Regions from separate parts of the Pseudoalteromonas sp. D15MCD-2 genome, predicted to be linked through region 2. Evidence: riboswitches for the same ligand, from Rfam matches in the RefSeq annotation. Region 2 holds a riboswitch; the other holds the start of a gene.
What was found. A riboswitch is a leader RNA that binds a small molecule or an ion and turns the genes downstream of it on or off. The one in region 2 is predicted to bind lysine.
Positions count from the first base shown of each region.

Region 1: it holds a riboswitch for lysine, as region 2 does, so the genes downstream of both, lysC (lysine-sensitive aspartokinase 3) here and dapA (4-hydroxy-tetrahydrodipicolinate synthase) in region 2, are expected to answer to the same signal.

Region 1 covers NZ_JBCFQE010000001.1:1,590,176-1,594,392, forward strand. Annotated here, with positions in the region: gene nhaD (sodium:proton antiporter NhaD) at 1-1,244, shown strand, start outside; lysine riboswitch at 1,333-1,505, shown strand; gene lysC (lysine-sensitive aspartokinase 3) at 1,587-2,966, shown strand; gene AADY36_RS07210 (4'-phosphopantetheinyl transferase family protein) at 2,943-3,680, opposite strand; gene AADY36_RS07215 (sodium-dependent transporter) at 3,829-4,217, shown strand, end outside.
Region 2 covers NZ_JBCFQE010000001.1:3,386,419-3,390,635, reverse strand. Annotated here, with positions in the region: gene AADY36_RS15550 (PLP-dependent decarboxylase) at 1-266, opposite strand, end outside; gene AADY36_RS15545 (2,3,4,5-tetrahydropyridine-2,6-dicarboxylate N-succinyltransferase) at 266-1,006, opposite strand; gene dapA (4-hydroxy-tetrahydrodipicolinate synthase) at 1,021-1,905, opposite strand; lysine riboswitch at 2,043-2,239, opposite strand; gene AADY36_RS15535 (DNA-3-methyladenine glycosylase I) at 2,423-3,118, shown strand; gene AADY36_RS15530 (protein adenylyltransferase SelO) at 3,127-4,217, shown strand, end outside.

The DNA.
Region 1 (4,217 bases), 1.8 Mb from region 2:
CCCCACTTATCCTAACCCTGATAGCGGTGGCATTTTTGCTTATCGTTATAGAGGATATTATCCATGTAAACAAGGCCAAAACGACGCTTTTTTTTGGCACTTTATGCTGGATTATCTTATTTATCTCTCCAATTCATGGGCAAAGCCCAGAAACCATACAACATCAACTGGATCACAACATATTAGAAATCGCGACTTTGTGGCTGTTCTTAATGGCTGCGATGACCTTTGTAGCGTATTTAAACTCTAAAGGTTTTATCCAGAATATTGTTCATAAAATTATGCCAAATCAAATCAGTGAACGAAAGCTGATGTTTCTGATTGGTGGGTTTGCGTTTCTATTTTCATCTATTTCAGACAACATAACTGCAACTTTAATCTCGCTTGCGGTGGTGATGTCACTTAAGTTAGATCCTAAAAAATTAATAAAATATGCGACCTTAATTGTATTTAGTGTTAATTCGGGTGGGGTGTCGTTGATTACGGGTGATGTTACAACCCTGATGATTTTCTTAGACGAAAAAGTCACGATTGCTAATCTACTATTATTAATTGCCCCTGCACTGACAAGTGTTGCACTGCTCGCGGCGATGTTGTCGGTGGGTATGTCGGGTAATGTTGTGTTTGAAAAACAAGCAGCCCGTCGTATCGAAAAGACAGATATTACTATTGCGGTTATCTTCTTCTCGACGATTATTGCTACGTTAACTTTGAGTGTGCTTTATAGTGTGCCGCCGTTATTAACCTTTTTATTTGGTTTATCTCTGATGTTTTTGGTTGCGCAATTCTTAATGCGCAAAAAAGACGTTAACAAAAAAATCATCGATTATATTCGTGAAATTGAATACGACACCTTATTGTTCTTCGTTGGTGTGTTATTGCTGGTTGGCGCATTAAAAGAAGTTGGTATGCTTGCTAAATTTACTCATTTATATGAGTTGATGGCACCGGAATATGCCAACTACTTGATGGGGCTATTATCAGCGGCGGTAGATAACGTACCTCTAACTGCAGCACTTTTAAAAGCTGATATTGTGATGAGTCCTCAGCAATGGCTGTCGTTTACTTACGCAACTGGGGTCGGTGGCTCAATGCTTATTATCGGCTCTGCGGCAGGTATTATTGCCATGAGTAAGGTTAAGGCACTGACCTTTATGAGCTATCTTAAAATGTCGGTTTATTTATTAGTTGCTTATACCGTTGGTTATTATGGTTCGCACTTAGCGGGCAGTTTAATTTCATAAAACAACTTGACAGCTAGACGTCTAAACGTTAACTTTCGAAGCCTGCTTTTAACAGCAGGCTTTGTTATTTTAACCAGGTGTTAACTTAACATTCAGAAGAGGTGCGATACTTAGGTAATTAATGTGAGGTGACGAACGCCGATGACCATTAATGAGGGAAGTACTCGCCGAGAAAATTAACCGGACGTCACGGTTATTTTTCGGTTTATGGGGCTGAATCCTCAAAACTGTCACCAAACTAGGTGGAGAGCTTCTGGCATGGACTACTCTTTATTTTCAAAGCACCCCCTTGCCGAGTTCTTCTTGAATTACTGTGGATAGTTTTCCACAAAAGGAGACGACATGAATACCCAATTAGCCGCCAACACAAAATCAGATTACGTTGTTGCAAAATTTGGTGGCACCAGTGTAGCTAACTTTGATGCTATGAGCCGCTGTGCAGAAATTATTTGTGCTGATAATCAAGTACGTATTGTTGCTGTGAGTGCCAGTGCAGGCGTGACCAATCATTTAGTTGCATTGTGTAAAGCTGATTTGAGTGCGGCTGAACGTGATGAGCATATTACTGGCGTTGTCGCCATTCAAGAAGCAATCTTGGCAGAGCTGTCACTGGATGCTGATTTAGCACATGGCTTTAATGAAACGCTTAAGGCTTTTCAAAAGCTAGCATCAGACGGGGCTAAGTCAGTAGCAGATCAAGATGAACTACTGAGCTTTGGCGAGCGTTTATCATCGTATTTATTTACTCAAGTATTACGAGGGCAAGGTCTTGATGCGGTGCGTTTTGATGTACGTAAAGTGCTAAAAACAGATAGCCAATTTGCTAAAGCTACCCCAAATGTTGCAGCAACCGCTGCGGCAGCTAAAGAGCATTTAGTGCCATTACTTGATGACCATGTTGTGGTAACTCAAGGTTTTATTGGTAGCAATGAGCACAATCAAACGACCACTTTAGGCCGTGGTGGTTCAGATTACAGTGCTGCATTACTCGCTGAAGCAATTAACGCAAAAAGCGTGCATATTTGGACCGATGTTGTGGGTATTTTCAGTACTGATCCGCGTTTATGCGCTAAAGCAAGCCCAATTGCACGCTTAAGCTTTGATGAAGCGGCAGAAATGGCAACGTTTGGGGCAAAAGTACTGCACCCGGCAACCATTTTACCTGCAAGCCGAAGCCATATTAGTGTGTTTGTTGGTTCAAGCCGTGAACCACAGTTAGGTGGTACATGGATTGAAAAAGAAAAATCTCAGCAACCAGGTATTCGAGCCGTAACACAGCGTAAAAATCAAATTCTGTTAACGGTTAAAAGCCCAGAAATGCTCCTAGCGAGTGGTTTCTTAGCCCGTGTATTCACCATTTTAAGTGAGTTTAATATTTCGGTTGATTTGGTTACTACCTCAGAGATCAGTGTTGCAATTACTTTGGATAACGCACCAAATGCATCACGCCCTGAGCTTGATCAAGCTTGTTTAGATAAGCTTTCTGAGTTTTGTCATGTGTCGGTTGAGAATAACTTAACGCTGGTGGCTTTAATTGGTTCTGAAATTCAATTACGTCAGCAAGAAATGAACTTAATGCAGGTATTGAGTGATTTTAATATTCGTTTAATTTGCCACGGTGCAAGTAAACATAACCTGTGCTTCTTAGTTGAGCAAAGTGAGTCAGATGAAGTCGTGCAGGCTATTCACAGCCGACTATTAGAAAGCCAAGTCGCGGCGTAAGTCGTTAAAATTAATAAAAGAGCACTGCCAGTCAGTGCTTTTTTGTGCCACAACACTTATATCAAAGCCTTCAACAGAGTTACTACTCGCGCTGAAATTATGTTTGCTCAATTCTTCAAATACATTAGGAGCAAGTAGTTTCGCAATTGGCTGAGCACTTGCTTTGGCAAGCGACTCTTTTAATGTCCAAATTCTAAAAAAGCACTGTGCCTGTTCATCGGGAGCGTCAAAACGGCTAATTAAGTCAACTTCATCTTGATGATAAAAATGCTTTGCGAGTTTGATAAAAGGGCGAGGCTTACTGCTTTGTTCAATATCAAAACCAAATCGCTGCTGTTCGGGGTTAAGGGCTGCGCCAATTAAACCATTTGAATGTGATAAACAGGCCCACACAGGTTCTCTGCGTTTTGTATGTAATTTGAGCTTACTGTCTTTGTCATTAAACTGGCTTGATATTTCATTGAGAGCTAAATCATCACTAGGGTAAGCATGTTGATACAAATACTTTAACGTTAGGCGAGTCGCTAAGTACTCTTGCTTGGCGCTAGGCACTTTGCGTTTTTCAAGCACGCTTAATTCAAACTCACTGAGTAATTTATCAACGGGTAAACTTGCAACATCAATACGTGTTGCATCCATCAGCATAATTTTTTTGGCCGTTGATTGGCTTTGCTGCTCGATGACAAGGGTGTTCGAAAAGTAGTGACTGCTCATGGTTTAACGCTTACACGAAGGCTCGTATTTAGTTTTGTTCATTTTTACAGCAGATGCACATTTATAGGCATGAACAAACGCAAATAGTTTACGCAGTTGACTGTAATTATGGTTTAATGATGAAAAATAATAACAGATTTGTAGATGTATGGCACAAGTTCGTGACGGCTTTCAAAGTCGATTAGGTTTCGTTTTAGCAGCTTCTGGTGCGGCGGTAGGTTTAGGTAATATTTGGGGCTTTCCAACACAAGCGGCAAACCATGGCGGCGGTGCATTTTTACTCGTTTACTTCATTGTTATCTTCTTATTAGCGCTTCCGGCTCTGTATACTGAGCTGTATTTAGGCCACCAAGCGCAAGCGAATCCAGTAAAAGCATTATCTAACGCATGGCAAGACACAGCGCCTAAAGTGGGGGCAGCAGCTGGTTATATTGGCCTGTTTGGTGCGGTTGTAATGCTGAGCTTTTATTCGATAGTTGCCGGGTGGATGCTCGCTTATGCGCTCGAGCCAGTCGCAAGCTTCTTTGGTTTTACTGA
Region 2 (4,217 bases):
CGCTCGCTATCGATGCCTTGAGCAAGTACTTGCTCAAGTTCACCTTTACTTGCAACATCGAAGTTAAACCCTGCGCTGTCTAAACATTGAATAATGCGAGACAGTGGGTTGGCCTTTACGGCATACCAAAGTTTCACATCGGTTTGCGCAGTCAGTTGATTTAAATGTGCAGTTAATTTATCTAAATCATAGATAAAAAATGGCGTATCAAGATGTGTTGAAACTTGTTCAACCGCTTGCTTGATGGGCGTGCTCAAAAAGCTCATTAACGTAAAACCTCTTCTAACAGTAATGATGCATCGCTTTGTTCATCACGGTATTTCACGATCAATGCACAAGACATGCTTAGACCTTGCTCGCGAGCCCATGCATTTGAAGCAGGGCGAGAGCCTGGGATCACAATCGCGTTTTCTGGGATGGCTTCACCTTTGTCTAGCTGGCGTTCGTTAACGCAATCGTAGACAGGAATAGTTGCCGATAAGCGAACACCTGGCGCAAGTACAGCACCTTTTTTCACAACCACACCTTCAACAATAACGCAGCCTGCGCCGATGAATGCGTCGTCTTCAATAACCACAGGGCTAGCACCAATTGGCTCTAGTACACCACCTAATTGTACTGCAGCACTTAGGTGAACATTTTTACCCACTTGTGCGCATGAACCCACTAATGCGTGGCTATCGACCATAGTGCCTTCGTCGATGAACGCGCCAATATTCACATATGCTGGTGGCATGATAATCGTGCCTTTGGCAACGTGTGCGCCACGGCGAACACTGCTACCACCTGGTACCATACGCACGCCAGCATCTGCTGCAAACCCTTGTGGTGCTAAGTTGTGCTTATCAACAAAACCACCTGGGAACTCAGTATTAGTGCCGTTTTTAAAGGCTTCTAAAATGCCTTGTTTAACTTCAACATTGGCGTGCCAGTTGCCGTTCTCGTCTTGTGTTGCTGCGCGAACTGCGCCTGATTCTAAGTTGTTTAATAATTCTAACCAGCTCATGATAAAACCTGTTTTTAGTTCCAAGATAAAATTGTGTTGTTTGCGTGGGTGATGCTGTCTGTTTGCTCAAGCTCTAAATGCGTAAGCGGCGGACGTAAATGCGGGGTATTTATTTTACCTTGCAGGTGCATCAGTACTTTTACTGGGATTGGATTTGCCACAGCGAATAAACTTTGGATTGCTTGCGACCAATCGGTGAATAGATTTGGGTATTGACCACTTAAACTACGTTTAACAAACTCATGGGTTTGACTCGGCCAAGCATTCGCGGCAACCGAAACTAAGCCTTTTGCACCAGCTTGAGCAAAATATGGCATAAGTGCATCGTCGCCACTAAATATGGCCAGTGTTGGTGATGCCGTTCTAAAGCCTTCAAATTTGCTAATGTCGCCACTGGCTTCTTTTAAAGCCCAAAGATTTTTGTGCTCAGCAAGGTTTTTGATCACCTGTGGTGAAATCTCAACTGCGCTGCGTCCTGGTACGTTATACAACATACATGGGTGGTTACTTGCGTCTAGTAGGCTTTCAAACCAATGTGTTTGGCCAACAACCCCAGGTTTTGCATACAGAGGTGAACCTAACAGGTAGCCATGAATAGGTAGTTGGTTGCAGTATTCAACCCAAGCAATTTGTTGCTTAAGATTCATGCCGCCCACAGCAACCATGAGTGGGACACTTGGTGCTAATTGGCAAACATGCTCAACAATGGCTTGTTGCTCTTTGAGTGAAAGCGCCAGTCCTTCACCAGTACTGCCAAGCAATAAAATGCCGTTATTTGCATCTTGCTGCTCAGTAACCAGTTGTTCAAGGGCCGTGTAATCGACCTCGCCAGATTCAGAAAATGGCGTGACAAGCGCTGTCCATAGTGGATAGTCGTTTAAATCAAAATTGTTGATCATCTCTCACGAACTTATAAGGTATTCGAAGAGTTTATGCGGGAACATTTGAATGGAGCCGCATGTCGTCGTTCGAACAAGGTATAATTCGAAGAGCGAATGGGCTTAAAATAATAAAGACGCGACGGCCTTATTATACTAAGACCAGAAGCTCTCCACCAAACTAATCAATAGCGCTTTGCTATTGTTGGTGACAGTCGCTGGGATTCAGCCCAGTCGCCCGAAATAAGCACCTCACAAACGGTGTTACTTCTCGGCGTTAATTCCCCTCACGTATGATCAACAGAGTCTGTGCTCTTCCCATACGCTACCTGAATAACGCACCTCTTCCAGCCCTTTATGCTCGCTTTAAAGGTTAAAGCCAACATAGTTAAATAGGGTATTGGCGGCGATTAAAGCATTTTAGCCATCTAGGTGTCAAGGCGAAGGATTTGTTTTTTAGTGACCGATTTTGCAACATGGTTACGTATAAGCGTGTTTTTACGTACACTTAGCGTTAACCAAATAAATTGGAAAAATGATGGAAAAATTTAACGATATTTATCAGCGAGCCGTATCTCGAAAAGGCAGCGAAGAAATGCTGCATGCATTGTTATCAAACCCGCTCGATGATACTGATATTGCCAAAATGCATGACGATTTATGGTTAGAAGAGTTTACGCGTAAAGTCTTTCAAAGCGGTTTTTATTGGTCTGTTATCAATAATAAATGGGCTGGTTTTCGTGATGTGTTTTGGGATTTCAGCGTAGAAAAGTTGTTGATGATGCCGCCAGATATGCTTGAGCAAAAAGCCAGTGATGAGCGAATTGTTCGTAATTTTAAAAAAGTACAAACGATCCCTGAAAATGCGTACATGATTCACGAAGTTGCCGAAAAACATGGCAGTTTTAGCCAATTTATTGCAGATTGGCCAACTGACAATATTATTGGTCTGTGGGCTTATCTTAAAAAACATGGCGCTCGATTAGGAGGCAACACTGGCCCTTACGCTTTGCGAGCGCTTGGTAAAGATACTTTTTTGCTTTCTCGCGATGTAGAAGCCTACTTGCGTGCCCATGAGTTGATTGATGGCGGCTTACAAACTAAAAAGTCATTACAAGCAGCACAAGATTTTTTCAATGAATTACAACAGCAAAGCGGTTACAGCTTGCAGGCTCTAAGCCAACTAGTGGCCTATGGTGTAGGCGATAATCGTGTAGGTGTAGCAACACGTTAAGGACAGTTATGGAACTGCAAACCCGATACACAGATATTAGTGAACTGCTTGCTATTAAAGATATGCCGAGTGCCGTTGCTAAGCCACAATTACTGCTATTTAATGACAAGCTAGCTGATAATTTTGAAATTAAACACGACAGCGAATATTTAGCTAAATTACTATCTGGTTCAACAATAGATAAAGATGTTGCACCGGTTGCACTTGGTTACTCAGGTCATCAATTTGGTCATTTTTCACCGCGTCTTGGTGATGGTAGAGCGCATTTGCTTGGTGCTATTGCAGATCACAATGGCACATTGTGGGACTTACAGCTAAAAGGCGCAGGAGCAACGGTATTCTCTCGCGGTGGTGATGGTCGCTGTGCCATTGGTCCGGCTGTACGTGAGTACATCATGAGTGAGGCACTTCATGCGCTTGGTATCGCGACTACGCGTTGTTTAGCTGTAGTTACAACTGGCGAAACGGTATATCGCCAGCCACCTCGCCCGGGTGCAGTTGTCACTCGTTTAGCTAAAAGCCATATTCGTGTTGGCTCATTTCAATACTTAGCTACACAAGGTGATATAGAAGGGTTAGAAAAGCTAGTCGACTACGCAATAAATTGCCACTTTCCTGACATTAGCAGTACGGGTGAGCAGCGTTATATTGAATTTTTAACCGCCGTGCTAGATAAGCAAATTGAGCTCGTTATCAGCTGGATGCGAATTGGCTTTATACATGGCGTGATGAATACCGATAATACCTTGATTAGCGGTGAAACCATTGATTATGGTCCTTGCGCGATGATGAATCAGTTTGACTTAGACACGGTGTTTAGTTCGATTGACCATCAAGGGCGCTATGCATTTGGTAATCAGCCGAATATTGCCAATTGGAATATTGCGCGTTTAGCTGAAAGCTTAATCCCTTTATTTACTGATCAAGATGCTGCCGTTGAGCAACTCTCACCGGTTGTGAATGGTTTTGCTGCTAAATTTAATGATGCATTTAATATTATGTGGCAGCAGAAATTAGGCTTAGCTGGTCAGCAAGAAGGCGATCATGCTTTAGTTTCAGAGTTACTGGGGTTAATGAAGCAACACCAACTTGATTACAC